DNA from 3 places in the Halomonas alkalicola genome. Region 1 is predicted to be linked to each of the others. Evidence: riboswitches for the same ligand, from Rfam matches in the RefSeq annotation. Region 1 holds a riboswitch; each other region holds the start of a gene.
The links. A riboswitch is a leader RNA that binds a small molecule or an ion and turns the genes downstream of it on or off. The one in region 1 is predicted to bind thiamine pyrophosphate.

Region 1 (5,440 bases):
TCGCCTCTCACATGGGTGACCTCATCGAGGAATATGACGATGCCCATCGCCCGATGCCTGAGGTGAGGGGGGCCGACATGCTCCGCCACCTGATGCAGTGGCACAGCCTCGACCAGTCGAGCCTGCCGGAAGTCGGCACCCAATCGGTGATCTCGGAGATCCTGAACGGCAAGCGACGCCTGAACGTTCGCCAGATCAAGGCCCTGACCCAGCGCTTCGGGCTACCCGCCGACCTCTTTCTCGACTGAGGGTGGGCCTCCCCTCTTCCCCTCAGCAACGCCCACCGCAAGCAAGGCGGGTATGGCGACGGCTACCCGCGCAGCCCGCTCAGCGCGGCATCACGGCGTCGTGGAAGGCACGCTCCCTGGCGATGGTCTCGCGGAAGCATTCGGCCATGCGGGTGAAGGCGGCGTCATCGAGCCCTTCCGCCTCCTCGTCCAGGCGTTGGCGCAGCCAGGCCACGAAGTCCTGGAAGGCGGGGTTGTCGTGCAGGTCGATCCACTCCCCCACCAGCGGGTGCAGCCCCTCTGCGCGTGTGATACGCAGCGCCCACTCCAGATAGACCCACTCGGTGACCACCAGCGCCGCCAGGATCTCGGCATAGCCGCCGGCGCTACCGGTCTCGCGCAGCAGCACCTGGAAGGCGCGGGTCTCGGGCAGGTAGTGCGGCGCCTGGCGCTGGGCGGCGGGCACCGCGAAGGCCTCGAAGGTGCGCTGGAAGGTGCTGTTCTCGTCGCTGGTCAGCATGCCCATGAACTGCCCCAGCACCACCCGGTCGGCCATGCTCGGCGCACGGCCGATGGCGAAGCCGATCAGCGCGGTGAAGGGGTCCACGAAGCCGTAGTCCTGCACCATGTAGGCGGCGAAGTCGGTGCCGGCGAGGCGACCCTCGGCCATGGCGTCGAAGAGCGGGTGGTTCACGGTGGCGGACCAGTCGGGCTCGCTGATCTCGCGCAGCCAGTCGGTGAGGCGCGGCGCGTCCTGCTGCGCCGCCCAGGCGGTCCAGTCGGCTCGAGTCGTCATCGGGCATCTCCTTGGAGTGTCGGTTGGAATCTCGCCCCCGGGCGAAGCCAGGCGATCAGCAGGCTCACCAGCGTGGAGGCGACCAGCGCCCCCAGGAAGGGCGGCAGCGTCGGGATGCTGTCCGGGAAGGTGGCGGCCAGCACGCCGGCGGAGAGGCTTCCCAGGGTGATCCAGCCTGGCAGCACCGCACCGAGCAGGCCCGCCACGCCGCCGGCCACCGCGGCGAGCGGCGACATGCGCCGCCACAGGCCCAGCAGCACCGGCAGCAGGATGGCGGCGCACAGGAGATCGGCGATCAGGAAGAGGCGCAGCACCGAGAAGCCCTGCAGGGCCACCCACACCACCGGCAGCATCAGCGCCACCGTGACCAGGCGCGCCGCCCGCACCGAGAGCCCGCGCCGGCCGACGCTTGCCACCGCCATGGAGGCGATGGCGTTCTGCAGGGTATCGACGCTGGAGGCCACCAGGGTCACCGCCAGCACCAGGGCCGGCAAGCCCAGCCAGGCCGGCGCGGCGGAGAGCAGCGCGAAGAAGGGAATCGGCGGCTCGCCCAGGGGCAGCGCGTGCATCGCTGCCAGCATGCCGAGCCCACCGATGGCCATCACCACCAGCAGGCTGCTGGCTCCACCCAGCAGGGCCCCACGGGCCAGGGCGCGGTCATCCTCGGCGGCCCATACCCGCTGCCAGTAGCCCTGATGGAAGAGGTTGGCCGCGGTGACGGCGATCACTAGGGTGAGCGCCACCGAGAGCGCACTGCTCGTGGGAATGGAGGGCATCACGGCTTCGGCCGGCATCGGCGGCAGCCACCACCAGGCCACGCCGCCCACCAGCACCAGCAGGGCCAGCAGCAGCCAGGCCTGCCAGCGGTCGGTGGCGAGGCTCGCCCGCAGCCCGCCCAGGGTGGTGTAGACCAGTGTGACCACCGCCACCCCGAGGATCACCAGCGCCGGCGGCACGTCGGAGAGCAGCGCGGCGATGGCGCCGATGGCGGTGAGCTCGGCGGCCAGGAAGATCGCCATGTAGGCCACCGAGACGAAGGAGACCCAGCGCCGCACCCCGGCGCCGTAGCAGGACTCCGCGAACTCGCCGATGCTGCGCCCTTCCGGCAGGTGGCGACGGATCGCCGGGCCGTAGAGCCCCAGCACGATAAAGGGCAGCGACGAGCCGATGGCGTAGCCGGCCAGCGCCACCGGCCCCACGAAGGCGCCGATCTCCGGCGGCGCGAAGAGGATCCAGGCCCCCATGCTGGAGGCCAGGAACGACAGGCCGATGGCCTGGGCGCCCTGGGAGTTGCGGGCGGTGACGTAGTCATCGAGCAGGCCGTCGGCCCGGCGGGCCCGCAGGCCCAGAAAGGCAAAGCACAGGAGCGCCGCGCCGAGCACGGCAGACGTCAGGTAAGGCATGTCGCGCTTCCTCCGCCGGTATGAACCGGATCAGGTTCCAGGGTCGGCGCTTGGCCCTCTCAGCCCCCGCGGATGCGGCGGGACTCCCCTGGCGACAAGTGAATGAATTGTGTGGGCCCGCCGCTGTCGGCGACACGACGGGCCGGAGGCATCATAGCGAGGCCATGGGCCGGCGGCCAGGGGTCGCCGGGGGTATCAGCGTCGGAAGCACTCCCGGAAGTGCCAGGCGAGATAGTCTCGGTTTGGAAAGGCGCGAGGGCTCAGGATCAAGGGCTGGCCCTCGAGGTCATGGAGCTGCGCCTTGAGCTGGCCGTTGGGGGCCGCGCCGGTCAGCTCAGGAGAGATGCGAATGCGGTCCCGGTCGTCGATGGCCAGCAGTCCCTTATCGAAGGCGCGGTCATGGAGCGCGTTGAGGCAGAGCCCATTGGCGGGATCGAGGCGAGACTCTGGGCGCGCCTGCCAAGGCATGATATGGCTCGCAATCAGTAGATCCTCGTGACGAAGCCCGGTAATCACGCATCGCGTGTCGTAGCGCACCATCACAGCCTTGCGGAATAGCGACTGCCCAATACGCCGTCGCTGCAGGGCATAGGCCTCGCTGCCGGTGTAATCCTCATCTGGCTCGGCGCTATCGCCAAAGGGATCGAGTTCTACCCAGGCCGACTCACTCTCGGCGGCGACGCTCTCCGGGTCGGCGATAAAGCGCTCCCACAGCAGGCGATCCTGGCGTGAGGCTCCCGACAGCCCCTTTTTGCCCAGCGCCCGTACCTCTGGGTCGAGGCTCGCGTAGTTGGAGAGCTTCATGGCCACCGAGCTGGCAGAGCGCCCCATCTGCTCGGCCAGGTGAATGACCTCGGGCCGCTCACGATGCAACTGACCAAAACTCAGGCGGCAGTAGAGCGCCAGCGCCTGCAGCCTGTCTTGGTCGCTCCATGCCTTACGCTCCGCCACTGAACATGCCTCGCATCATTCCCCTTTTCATCTTCGAGCGTACCGGCAGCCCTTCTGGATGCCAACGGCGTTACTTCTCCCGCGGCACCCGGCCCATCAGGTAGAACTCCTCGTTGGGCGGGGTGCCGGCGAGGGTGACCAGGCGGTTGGACATGCCGAAGAAGGCGGCGATGGCGCCGATGTCCCAGATGTCGTCCTGGGTGAAGCCGACCTCCAACAGGCGGGTCTGCCACTCGTCGGTGAGCTCGCCGACCTCGAGACCGCTGTGCATGGCGAAGTCGAGCATCACCCGGTGGCGCTCGCTGAGGCCAGCGACGCGGTGGTTGATGGCGACCTGGTCGGCCAGCAGCGGATCCTTGCTGTAGATCCGCACCAGGGCACCGTGGGCGACTACGCAATAGAGGCACCGGTTGCGGGCGCTGGTGGCCACCACGATCATCTCCTTCTCCGCCTTGGTGAGGGTGTCGGCCTCCCGCTCCATCAGGGCGTCGTGGTAGGCGAAGAAGGCGCGGAACTCGGCCGGGCGGTGGGCCAGCATCAGGAAGACATTGGGGATGAAGCCGGCCTTCTCCTGCACCGCCAACATGGCGTCGCGGATGTCCTCGGGAAGGTCCTGGATCGATTCGGGGATGGGAAAGCGGCTGATGGGCGCGGTCATGATGGCTCCTGGCGTTGTGGTTGTTGTTGGAAACCTCCAGTTAACGTCAGCGTCAAGTGACTGTCCATGCGGACGATCGTCGCAAGCGCCACGAGCGCCACGAGCGCCGCTCACGTCTCGCCGAGGATGGCCCGGGTCATCACCCGGTTGCGATTGCGGTCCTTGGCCTGGTACATCGCCTCGTCGGCCTCCCGGTAGAGCCGTTCGGCATCCGGCACCCTCTGGAAGTCATTGCAGCAGACCAGCCCGAAGGAGGCGGTGACCACTCCGCCCTCTGCCTGCACGTGGGGAATGGCGAGGTCCTCCAACGACTGACGGAAGGCCTCCATGACATGCCGGCCCTGGTCCAGAGTATCGACCTCCAGCAGCAGGCCGAACTCCTCGCCGCCCAGGCGGAACAGACGGTCGCCAGCGCGGCGGAAATGTTGCTGCAGCAGCGCGGAGACACGCCTGAGCACCTCGTCACCGGCCTGATGGCCGTAGGTGTCGTTGTAGGCCTTGAAGGCATCGATATCCATCACGGCGAAGAGCAGCGCCCGGCCGCTGCGGCGACGCTGCAGGAGCTCCGCATCAACGAGCTCATGGAACTGGCGGCGGTTGAGCAGCCCGGTCAAGGGGTCGGTGCGGGCCATGGCGGCGAGCCGCTGGTTGGCGGCTTCGAGCTCACGGGTGCGCTCATCCACCTCGGCCTCCAGCCGCTGGTTGTGCGAGCGCTGCAGCTCATGGGTGGCCCGCTCGGCGGCGAGCTTCTCGTTCTTGAGCAGGTTGATCTTGTAGGCCAGCCCGAAGGCCAGCAGCAGGAACTCGATGCCCGAGCCCGCCTGCACGGCGTACTCGGTGAAGACGTTATAGGGCAGTACCCCGGCCACGCGCAGGAAGTAGAGCGCGATCCCCACCAGCAGCACACACCAGGCCACAAGGAAGATCTGTGCCAGGCGGTCGCCCAGCCAGCTGCGCCACACGGCCACGGAGAGCATCAACAGGGAGAGCAGGATGGCGGCGGGGATCATGACGCGGAACACCGGAGCGTAGTGCCCCTGCAGCGCCGGCAGCGCACTCGCCAGGCACAGGCCCGCCACCCCGTGCAGCCCCCATGACAGTCGCGGCGCGTGCCGGCGCAGGTTGAGGTAGCTGCTGCTGAAACTGGCCAGGGTGACGGCGAAGAGCCCGATGGTCAGCGGCAGCATCTGGTTGTTGAAGGTCGGCCAGTTCGGCCACCAGTACTGGTAGGCAAAGCCCCGCGCCGCGAACATCAGCACGAAGAAGGTGCCGAGGTAGACCACATAATGCAGCAGGCTGCGCTCCCGGATAGCCAGGAACAGCAGCAGATTGAAGATCATCAGCGCCAGCAGGGCGCCGAAGTAGAGGCTGAAGGCCATCAGTTCGCGCTGGGCCTTCTGCAGGA
Region 2 (5,440 bases), 1.6 Mb from region 1:
GGGTCGAGGCCGAGGTTGAACTGGTCCTCCCAGCGGAACTCGAAGCGCGCCTTGGAGAGCGCGTTGTCGCGGCGCTGGGCGGCCGGGTGACCCTTGGCGAGGTCCGCCGCATGGGCGGCGATCTTGTAGGTGATGATGCCGGTCTTGACGTCGTCCTTGTTGGGCAGGCCGAGGTGCTCCTTGGGCGTGACGTAGCAGAGCATGGCGCAGCCGAACCAGCCGATCATGGCCGCGCCGATACCGGAGGTGATGTGGTCGTAGCCCGGGGCGATGTCGGTGACCAGCGGGCCCAGGGTGTAGAAGGGCGCCTCGTCGCAGTACTCGAGCTGCTTGTCCATGTTCTCCTTCACGAGATGCATGGGCACGTGGCCGGGGCCTTCGATCATCACCTGGACGTCGTGCTTCCAGGCGATCCTGGTCAGCTCGCCCAGGGTCTTGAGCTCGGCCATCTGCGCCTCGTCGTTGGCGTCGGCCACCGAGCCGGGGCGCAGGCCGTCGCCCAGGGAGAAGGCCACGTCGTAACGCTTGCAGATCTCGCAGATCTCCTCGAAGTGCTCGTAGAGGAAGCTCTCACGGTGATGGTAGAGGCACCACTTGGCCATGATCGAGCCGCCCCGGGAGACGATGCCGGTGACCCGCTTGGCGGTGAGCGGCACGTAGCGCAGCAGCACGCCGGCGTGGATGGTGAAGTAGTCCACCCCTTGCTCGGCCTGCTCGATCAGGGTGTCGCGGAATACCTCCCAGGTGAGGTTCTCGGCGATGCCGTTGACCTTCTCCAGCGCCTGATAGATCGGCACGGTGCCGATGGGCACCGGCGAGTTGCGGATGATCCACTCGCGGGTCTCATGGATGTTCTGCCCGGTGGAGAGGTCCATGATGGTGTCCGCGCCCCAGCGGATGCCCCAGGTCATCTTGTCGACCTCCTCCTCGATGGAGGAGGTCACCGCAGAGTTGCCGAGGTTGCCGTTGATCTTCACCAGGAAGTTGCGGCCGATGATCATCGGCTCCGATTCCGGATGGTTGATGTTGCAGGGAATGATCGCCCGGCCGGCAGCGACTTCTGCGCGCACGAACTCCGGGGTGATCTCCTCGGGCAGCCGGGCGCCGAAGCCCTGGCCCGGGTGCTGGTGGCCCAGGATGCGCTCCACCTCTTCGGTGCCTGAGTACTTCGCAGAGAGCGCCTGCCGCCTCTGGTTTTCCCGGATGGCGATAAACTCCATCTCCGGGGTAATGATGCCCTGGCGGGCGTAGTGCAGCTGGGTAACGTTCTTCCCTTCCTTCGCGCGCCGCGGCGTGCGGGTCAGGTCGAAGCGCAGCTGGGCGAGCGTCGGGTCGTTGGCGCGGCGCTTGCCGTACTCGCTGGTGGGGCCGTCGAGCTGTTCCGTATCGCCGCGTGCCTCGATCCAGGCGCGGCGCAGCTCGGGCAGGCCGCGGCGCAGGTCGATCTCGGCATTCGGATCGGTATACGGGCCGGAAGTGTCGTAGACCAGCAGCGGCGGATTCTCCTCGTCGGCGCCGGAGGTTTTCGTCGGCGAGAGCGAGATCTCGCGGAAGGGCACGCGGATATCGGGGCGTGACCCCTCCACATAGATCTTGCGCGAGCCGGGCAGGGGCTGGATGGCGGCCTCGTCGACCTTGGCGGTTTCGGCGAGGAAGTGGGCGGTCTTGCTCATGGCGTGAATCCTTGTCGTGGCTGTTGTTGTCGGGGGGAGTGGCCTTGGGTGTCAGGGGTGTGGTGGGGCGGCGGCGCTAGAGGGCGCGGTCCAGCCCCATCTGCCAGAAATCGATCTCGAGCCGGGTGGCGTCGCGGAACACCTGGGTGAGCTCGGCGAAGCGCGCCGGGGTGACGTCGGTCAGGCGGGCGTCGAGCCAGGCCTCCTCGGCGCGGCGGGCGGCCTGGAACTCCTCGCTCTCGTACATGGCGATCCAGGCGTCATAGGGGTTGGCATCGCCGCGGACCGTTTCGGCGCGGGCGTTGATCCAGTCGGCGATCTCGCCGTAGCCCACCAGGCAGGGGGCCAGGGCCACGTGCAGGTCGAGCAGGTCGCCGCGGTTGCCGGTATCCAGCACGTAGCGGGTATAGGCCATGGTGGCGCGGGCCTCGGGCAGCTCGGCCAGGGACGCTTCGGAGATGCCCCACTCGCGGCAGTAGCCCACGTGCAGCCCCAGCTCCAGGTCGACGATGGCCTTGAGCCCCTCATGGGCCTGACGCAGGTCGTCCAGGGTGCGGCTCTTGTAGGCGGCCAGGGCGTAGGCCCGGGCAAAGTGGATCAGAAACAGGTAGTCCTGCTTCAGGTAGTGGCGAAAGGCGCCCTCCTCGAGGGTGCCCTCGGCGAGACCGCGCACGAAGTCGTGTTCGATATAGGCGCGCCAGTCGTCCTGGCAGGCGGCGGTGAGGTCGCTGAAGCGGTAGCCCATCTTGCCTCCGATTGTCGGGTGACGATCCGGAGTGCGGGCGAGGGAGGGAGTGGGGCCTGGGGGGCGCGCTACACGGGGGTAGCCGGGGGAGGCCGCCGCTTGATTCCTACGCCGGTACTAACCGGATCAGGTTCAACGGGCCCCGCCGTGACGACCGCGCCGGTGTGGCGCACTGTCGTATAGCGATCTCAGCCGGTTCCACCGGCACCCCGTCAAGCGAAGGCCCACTCTAGCAGGCCCGGGGACATTTGCCAGCCCCGAGGCTTATCGATGGTGGTAGAGCCAGCGCACGTCCACGGCGAAGGAGAGGGTGAGCCCCGCCAGGGCGGTGGCGGCCAGCCAGGTGGCGATCAGGCCGGGCGTGGCCGGCAGCAGGGCGAGCATCAGCGCCGCCACCTGCCACACGCAGACCGCCTTGCGTCGCTGGCTGTCCGGCAGCTCGCCGGCGAGCCAGGGCCAGCGCCAGCTCGCCGCCACGAAGGCGTAGCGCATGGCGCCAATGGCCAGCACCCAGGGGCCGACGCGCTCCAGCAGCAGCAGCGCCAGGCAGAGCACCAGGATGAAGAAGGCGTCGAGCTCCATGTCGAAGCGGGCCCCCACGGCGCTGGCGCTGCCACTGCGCCGGGCGACCCAGCCATCCACGCCGTCCAGGGCCAGGGCGACCAGGGCGACGCCGAAGAGCCACTCTGTGTGGCTGGCCAGCAGGGCCGGGTCGGCCAGGGTGCCGGCCAGCAGGGCCACCAGCACGCCTCGCGCCAGGGTGACCCGGTTGGCCGCGCCCAGCCCGCCCTGGCGCATGGGGCGGCGGCGCAGGGCGCGCCACAGCAGGGCCGCCATCCCCAGGTAGGTGGCGATGGCCAGCGGCGCTACCCATGACCCCACCAGCCCCAGCGTGGCCAGAAGCCCGAGCAGGGTGAGACCGCCCAGCGCCAGCTCCATGGCCAGGCGCCAAGGCCGCGTCGCCTCGGCGGTCCCTTGCGCAGGCGGGTGGGATGAGAGAGGAGAGGGCATCCGGGCTCCCTGATGGTTGTTGATCGCCGCTGTCGATGGCCGTTGTCGATGGCCGTTGTCGACGGCCATGGTGGCGAGGCATAGCCGCTATGCTGAACGCGATGGGCTCATGACCACCACACTAGCAGTCGGCACCGCCCTGGGCCGCCGGCAGCGATAAAATTGTTCATTTGCATGTTACTGTACCATTATTGTAGAAGTATTCGCCCGCCTCACCGCTGGAGCCGCCATGTCCGTCGACACCGCCACCGCCTTCTGGACCCTGGCCCCGGGTCACGGTGAACTGCGCGCGGAGCCGCTGCCCGCCGCCGGCGAGGGGGAGGTCCGGGTGAGGGCGCTGTTCGGCGGCATCAGCCGCGGCACCGAGGCGCTGGTCTTTCAGGGGCGGGTGCCCGAGAGCGAGCGGCAGCGCATGCGCGCCCCCTTCCAGGTCGGCGACTTCCCCTGGCCGGTGAAGTACGGCTATGTCAGCGTCGGGGGGGTCGAGGCAGGCCCCGCGGCGCTGCTGGGCCGGGAGGTGTTCTGCCTGCATCCCCACCAGGACCGCTACGTGGTGCCGGCCGCCTCCGTCACGCCGCTGCCGGCGGGCCTGCCCGCCGCCCGGGCGGTGCTCGCCGCCAACATGGAGACCGCGCTCAACGGCTGCTGGGACGCCGAGCCGCGCCTGGGCGACCGCATCGCGGTGATCGGTGCCGGCGTGGTGGGCGCCCTGGTGGCCTGGCTCTGCGCGGCAATTCCCGGCACCCGGGTACGGCTGGTGGACGTCTCGCCGGGGCGGGCCGAGCTCGCCCGCGCCCTGGGCGTCGATTTCTGCCTGGCCGGCGAGGCGCCGGGGGACAACGACCTGGTGATCCACGCCAGCGGCAACCCCGAGGGGCTGCGCCAGGCGCTGGCGCTGGCCGGCGATGAGGCGCGGGTGGTGGAGATGAGCTGGTACGGCGATCGCGAGGCGAGCCTGCCGCTGGGGGAGGCCTTCCATTCCCGGCGGCTCAAGCTGATCGGCAGCCAGGTGGGCCGCCTGCCCGCCGAGCGCATGCCGCGCTGGGGCCACGCCCGGCGCCTGGCGCTGGCGCTCGAGCTGCTGCGCGATTCTCGCCTCGACGCCCTGATCAGCGGCGAGAGCGATTTCTCCGAGCTGCCCGCCCTGATGCCTCGCCTTGCCGCCGGGGCCGGCGAGGTGCTCTGCCACCGGCTGCGCTATGCCTCGCCCGACCGATTCGACGCCGACGGATCCGAATCCGACCGACTGGAGCCCTGACATGTACCGACTCACCGTTCGCGACCACGTGATGATCGCCCACAGCTTTCGCGGCGAGGTCTTCGGGCCCGCCCAGCGGACCCACGGCGCCACCTACGTGGTGGACGTCACCTTCCAGCGCCGCGAGCTCGACGACCATGACCTGGTGGTGGACATCGGCCTGGCCAGCGAGGCGCTCAAGGCGGTGCTCGCCGAGTTCAATTTCCAGAACCTCGATGAACTGACGGAGTTCCAGGGCCGCAACACCACCACCGAGTTCATGGCCCGGGTGATCTTCGAGCGCCTGGCCACGGCGATCCAGCTGGGGCGGCTGGGGGAGGGCGCCGGCGGGCTCGAGGCGATGACCGTGACCCTCCACGAATCCCATATCGCCTGGGCCAGCTTCGAGGGCCCCCTGTGATGGCGAGCGCCACTCTGGCCCGGCCCGTGACGATGCCCGTCACGATGATCGTGGCCGGCGATCCCGGCCAGCTCACCGGCGGCTATCTCTATGACGCCCGCATCGCCGAAGCGCTCAGGGCCCGGGGCTGCCGTGTCGAGGTGGTGGGGCTCGAGGGGCGCTTTCCCGTGCCGGACGACCTGGCCCGGCGCAGCATGACCCGGGCGCTCGCGGCACTGCCCGACGGTGCCCGGGTGGTCATCGACGGCCTCGCCATGGGCGGGCTCCCCGAGGTGATCGCCCGCCATGCGGATCGCCTGGCGATCATCGCCCTGGTCCACCACCCCCTGGCCGACGAGACCGGCCTGGACGAG
Region 3 (5,440 bases), 480 kb from region 1:
AAGGCGGTGGTGGTGGTCTCGGCCCACTGGGCCAGCCGCCAGCTGCTGGTAAGCACCAGCGCCCACCCCGAGACGATCCACGACTTCGGCGGCTTCCCCCGGGAGCTCTTCGAGTGCCAGTACCCTGCCCCCGGCGAGCCCGAGCTGGCGCTGCGCCTGGCCCGGGAGCTCAACGCCGTCCCCACCGAGCGCGGCCTTGACCACGGCGCCTGGGTGCCGCTGTCGCTGATGTTCCCGCAGGCGGAGGTGCCGGTGGTGTCGCTGTCGCTGCCGGCGCAGTGGTCCAACGCCGAGCTGGCGGCCCTGGGCGAGCGGCTCGCCGCGCTGCGGAACGAGAACATCCTGGTGATCGGCTCCGGCAGCCTGACCCACAACCTTTACGAGATGCAGGCCCGCGACGCCGCCATGCCGGCCTGGGTGGGCGAGTTCGCCGACTGGGTCGAGGCGCGGCTCGCCGAGGACGATCGCGAGGCCCTGCTGGCCTGGGAGTCCGCCCCGAAGGCCCGCGAGAACCACCCCACGCCGGAGCACTTCCAGCCCCTGCTGGTGGCCATGGGCGCCGGGGGCCAGGCCGAGCGCCTGCACCACAGCGTCGAGCACGGCGTGCTGGCCATGGACGTCTACGCCTTCGGCTGAGGCAAGCGCCGGCCCTGAAACGCACGAAGGCGCTGCCCCGTTGGGGCGGCGCCGTCGCATCAGGCAGTGCCCCGGTCAGTCGCCCAGGGCGGCCAGCCGGTCGGCCTGGACCACCTCGATCCAGTAGCCGTCTACGTCCTTCACGAACACCACGTTCTTCATCTTGCCCTGGTCGGAGCGCTTCACGAACTCCACGGCGTTGGCGTCGAACCAGGCCTCGGCGGCCTCGAGATCCGGCACGCTGAAGCAGATATGGCCGAAGCCCTGGGGCTCGGCGTTGCCGTCATGGTAGCAAAAGTCGGCCTGGTTCTCGGTGCCCCAGTTGTGGGTCAGCTCCAGCAGCCCCTTCTGGCTGAAGGTCCAGACGGTGCGCTCGCCGGTCGCCTCGGGGACCGGCTCCCCCTCCTCCACCCGGGCCAGGAAGTAGAGCGAGAACTGCATCTCCTCGAAGTCGAGGCGGCGCAGCACCCGCATGCCGAACACCCGGGTATAGAAGGCCAGCGCCTTCTCGGGGTCCTTCACCCGCAGCATGGTGTGGTTGAGACGAAAACCGGCGCTATCGGCGGTGGGGGTCTGGACGCCGGGATGCTGCTCTCCATTGAAGCTCATGGGCTACTCCTGTCTGCCATGGGGAAACTGTCTTGTGTAGATGGGGACAGCGGCAGGAGTTTTCCAGTTCCGGCGACGGACAACTTGTACAACACCTTTCATTACTAAATCACGAAGCCACGATGGCGAAACAATCACGGCAACAGCGCCCAAATAGCTCTACATTGATTATACAAGATCGACAATCCACCCCCCTGGAGGTACCCATGTCTGCCCATGCCTATCAGCTGAGTGACCACATCACCCTCAAGGAGCTGGCCCGCGCCCTCTCCCAGGGGTTCTCGCCCATTGTCGAGGTGGAGTCTCTGGACGGCATCTATACGGTACGCCTCCACCATGGCACCGGCGTCTCTGAGCTCTCGGATGCCGAGGGACGCACCCTGACCTTCCTGGGCACCGGCGAGATTCGCGACAAGCTCGGCGAGCTCGGCCTGACCCACGGGGTGCTGACCTGGTCCGACCAGTGCGGCGACGAGATGATCGGCGTGCCGGGCCATGCCATGACGCCGGACGAGATGCTCGCCAACGGGACCCGCATCGCCTTTCGCTGAAGCTTTCCGAGCCGGGCGGCAGGCGCTAATGTAGAGGCATGTCCGTCTCTGCGGAGCTCCCCGCATGCCCACCCTGCCCCGTCCGGCCGCCTGGCGACTCACCGCGACCCTTGCGCTGCTCCTGCTGCTGGCCGGCTGCGCCGGCCGGGAACTTGCCGTGCATGACCCGGCCCCCGCAGAGGGGCTCTCCATCGAGCGGGCGCTGATCCTGGCCGCCGCCCAGAACGCCCTGGGCACCCCCTATCGCTTCGGCGGCAACTCCCCCGCGGGGCTCGACTGCTCGGGGCTGGTGGAGCTGGCCTACCGCGCCGCCGGCATCCCGGTGCCGCGCACCGCCGACGACCAGTTCCGCGCGCTGCCGTCCGTGGACCGGGCCCGCCCCGGCGACCTGCTGTTCTTCGATACCGCCGGACGCGGCAAGGCGAGCCACGTGGGCATCTACCGCGGCGACGGCCAGATGATCCACGCCCCGGGGCGCGGCCGCCGGGTGGAAACGGCGCCGGTGGAGATCGCCTACTGGCAGGAGCGCTTCCTCGGCGCCGCCGCCGCGGCGCCCTGAGACCCTCACCTCAGCCCCCTTGCCTGGCCCCTCCAGCCGCGTATGATCGAACACCAGCATCATCACCACGACAGGGGCGCCGCGCAGCAGCAGCTGGGCGGCTGAGAGGCACCCTTGGAACCTGAACCGGATCATGCCGGCGTAGGGAGTCGTGCAGCCCGGCGCTCGCCTGCCTGCACCTCCCGCGCCCGGGAGGCCCCATGCTCACCCCCCTTTCCCCAGCGCTGGATGTCGCGGCCCACCTGACACGGGTGCGCGAGCGCGCCCCGCTGATCCACAACATCACCAACCTGGTGGCCATGAACACCATGGCCAATGTGCTGCTGGCCATCGGCGCCTCGCCGGCCATGGTCCACGCTCGGGAGGAGGCCGCGGAGTTCACCGCCCTCGCCGACGCCCTGACGGTCAATATCGGCACCCTCTCGCCCCACTGGGTGGACGCCATGGACGAGGCCGCGGAAGCGGCCCGCCTGACCGGCAAGCCCTGGGTGCTGGACCCGGTGGCGGTGGGTGCCACCGCCTACCGGCGCGAGACCGGCGCGCGCCTGCTGGAGCGCCTGCCCACGGTGATCCGCGGCAACGCCTCGGAGATCATCGCTCTGGAGGCCCGCGGGGCCGGCGGGCGCGGCGTGGACAGCAGCGACCCGGCCGAGGCCGCCGAGCAGGCCGCCGTGCGCCTGGCTCGGCGCATCGGCTGCGTGGTGGCGGTGACCGGCGAGGTGGATCTCGTCACCGACGGCCGCCGCCTGGCCCGGGTGCGTGGCGGCCACCCGCTGATGCCGAGGGTCACCACCCTGGGCTGCTCGCTCACCGGGGTGGTGGCCGCCTTCCTGGTCGGCGCCGAGCATCCCTTCGAGGCCAGCGTGGCGGCGCTGGCCTGCTACGCCGCGGCCGGGGAGCTCGCCGGCGAGAGTGCCCGGGGGCCGGGCAGCTTCGCCGTAGCCTTCCTAGACGCCCTGCACGCCCTGGATGGCGAGACCCTGAGGGACCGACTGCGACTGGAGATGACCGATGAGACTTGATCTATCCCTGTACCTCGTCACCGACCCCGGCCTGTGCGCCGAGCGCGGCATGCTGGAAACCGTGGTGGTCGCGGTGCGCGGCGGCGTGACCGTGGTCCAGCTGCGCGACAAGCACGCCAGCGACGGCGAGATGATCGACCAGGCACGCCGGCTGAAGGCGGCCCTGGCCGGCAGCGGCGTGCCGCTGATCATCAACGACCGCCTGGCGGTGGCCGTGGAGAGCGGCGCCGACGGACTGCATATCGGCCAGGGCGACGGCGAGGTGGCGGCCGCCCGCGCGGCGCTGGGCGAGCGGGCGCTGCTCGGCCTCTCGGTGCAGACGCTGGAGCAGATGGCACGGGTGGACGCCGAGCGGCTTGACTACCTGGGGCTGGGGCCTGTTTTCGCGACCCCGAGCAAACACGACCACGCCGAGCCGCTGGGCTTCGACGGGCTTGCCCGGCTGGCAACGGCAAGCCCCCTGCCGGCGGTGGCCATCGGCGGGCTCAAGGCCGAACACGCCGCGGCGGTCCGCCAGGCCGGCGCCCAGGGCCTGGCGGTGATCTCGGCGATCTGCGGCCGCCCCGACCCGGAGGCCGCGGCGCGAGCAATCCGCGGCGGCCGATAACCACAGGCGCGGTGCCGGGGTAACCCAGGGCACTCGAGGCCGAGGCGCCGGGGCGGTCGGAAGGGAGCGGGGGGGGGGGGGCCGGAAGGGAGCGGGGGGACGGCCGTAACGAGGGGACAGGCGAAACGTCCGGATCAGGCGTCGCGGTGCGCCTCGGTAAAGCGCTGCATGATGTCCAGAGTCTCCTGGCTGACGTGGTGCTCCATGCCCTCTGCGTCGATCCGCGCCGTTTGATCACTGACCCCCAGCGCTCGTAGAAAGCGCAGCAGGATGGCATGCCGGCGACGCGACATTTCCGCCATTGCCTCGCCGCTCTCGGTCAGAAAAAGGGAACGGTAGGGCTGGCTAGAGACCAGTCCGTGGGCCTTGAGGCGCGTCACCATCTTGGAAACCGTGGCCTGACTGACACCCATGCGCGCCGCGATATCCGTGGCGCGGGCCTCCCCCTGATGCTTCAGCAGATCGCCGATGAGCTCCACATAATCCTCGAGAAGCTCGGTTTCGTGGGCGTTGCGTACGGCCGCATACTGCCGCGCGTGCTCTTCGCAAGGCGGCAGGGCATCCGCCTTGCTCAGGCGATCCGGCATCACATCGGCTGGGGTATCGTTCATCGCGCCAATATAGCCAATGTCTACCTGGCGCAGCAACTGAGCGCCGATAGGAATTTCCAATTACCCTACAAGTTAGCCTTGGCTAAGATATGGGTGTTACGCTCGCCGCTGAAACGCCCCGACCAGCAGCGGGACATCACCCTGATTCGGAGAGCAAGACGATGCCGATTCGCCCGCGCCCGATGCTCATCGCAGCCTGTGCCCTCAGCCTTTCGATGACGACGCAAGCCGACGAGTCCCCGCTCAGGGTGGTCACCACCTTTTCCATCCTCGGCGACCTGGTACAGCAGGTGGCCGGGGGCGACGCCCGGGTAGACACTCTGACCCCCGTGGGGGCGGAGGTGCACGAGTGGGAACTGATCCCCAGCAACTTCATCGCCCTGGAGGAGGCCGACCTGGTGTTCTTCAATGGCTACAGCCTGGAGCAGTGGATTGGCCAGGTGCGTGCCACGGTTGGGAGCGACGTACCGGTCGTCGCCCTGGCCGAGGAGAGCGGCTATGCCACCCGGCCCATCGTGACCGGCGATTATGCCGGCGACGCCGATCCCCACCTGTGGATGGACCCGCGCGCCGCCGCCGAATACGTGCGCGTCATTGCCGAGACGCTTGCCGAGGCACGCCCCGAGGCGGCAGAGGACTTCAGTGCACGCGGCGATGCCCTGAGCCAGTCGCTGCATGAGCTGCACGCCGAGCTGCTCGAGAGCATGGCGGCCATCCCCGATGACCGGCGCCTGCTGATCACCAGCGAGGCCGCCTTCATCTATTTCGCCGAAGCGTTTGGCTTCGAGCACGACGGCATCTGGGGCACCAACTCCGAGGATGAGGGCACGCCCAGTCAGATCATG

Region 2: it holds a riboswitch for thiamine pyrophosphate, as region 1 does, so the genes downstream of both, tenA (thiaminase II) here and B6N23_RS13190 (sodium:solute symporter family transporter) in region 1, are expected to answer to the same signal.
Region 3: it holds a riboswitch for thiamine pyrophosphate, as region 1 does, so the genes downstream of both, thiM (hydroxyethylthiazole kinase) here and B6N23_RS13190 (sodium:solute symporter family transporter) in region 1, are expected to answer to the same signal.

What each region holds. Positions count from the first base shown of each region.
Region 1 covers NZ_CP131913.1:2,780,619-2,786,058, reverse strand. The annotation lists gene B6N23_RS13200 (helix-turn-helix domain-containing protein) at 1-248, shown strand, start outside; gene B6N23_RS13195 (TenA family protein) at 328-1,023, opposite strand; gene B6N23_RS13190 (sodium:solute symporter family transporter) at 1,020-2,426, opposite strand; TPP riboswitch at 2,416-2,526, opposite strand; gene B6N23_RS13185 (HNH endonuclease) at 2,622-3,377, opposite strand; gene B6N23_RS13180 (peroxidase-related enzyme) at 3,448-4,035, opposite strand; gene B6N23_RS13175 (sensor domain-containing diguanylate cyclase) at 4,146-5,440, opposite strand, start outside.
Region 2 covers NZ_CP131913.1:1,158,546-1,163,985, reverse strand. The annotation lists gene thiC (phosphomethylpyrimidine synthase ThiC) at 1-1,673, opposite strand, end outside; gene tenA (thiaminase II) at 1,750-2,418, opposite strand; TPP riboswitch at 2,505-2,640, opposite strand; gene B6N23_RS05580 (CDP-alcohol phosphatidyltransferase family protein) at 2,683-3,429, opposite strand; gene B6N23_RS05575 (zinc-dependent alcohol dehydrogenase) at 3,659-4,687, shown strand; gene B6N23_RS05570 (6-pyruvoyl trahydropterin synthase family protein) at 4,689-5,087, shown strand; gene B6N23_RS05565 (glycosyltransferase family 4 protein) at 5,120-5,440, shown strand, end outside.
Region 3 covers NZ_CP131913.1:2,295,832-2,301,271, reverse strand. The annotation lists gene B6N23_RS10970 (DODA-type extradiol aromatic ring-opening family dioxygenase) at 1-636, shown strand, start outside; gene gloA (lactoylglutathione lyase) at 712-1,245, opposite strand; gene B6N23_RS10960 (DUF6482 family protein) at 1,452-1,796, shown strand; gene B6N23_RS10955 (C40 family peptidase) at 1,861-2,355, shown strand; TPP riboswitch at 2,418-2,520, shown strand; gene thiM (hydroxyethylthiazole kinase) at 2,556-3,377, shown strand; gene thiE (thiamine phosphate synthase) at 3,367-3,984, shown strand; gene mntR (manganese-binding transcriptional regulator MntR) at 4,119-4,595, opposite strand; gene B6N23_RS10935 (metal ABC transporter solute-binding protein, Zn/Mn family) at 4,811-5,440, shown strand, end outside.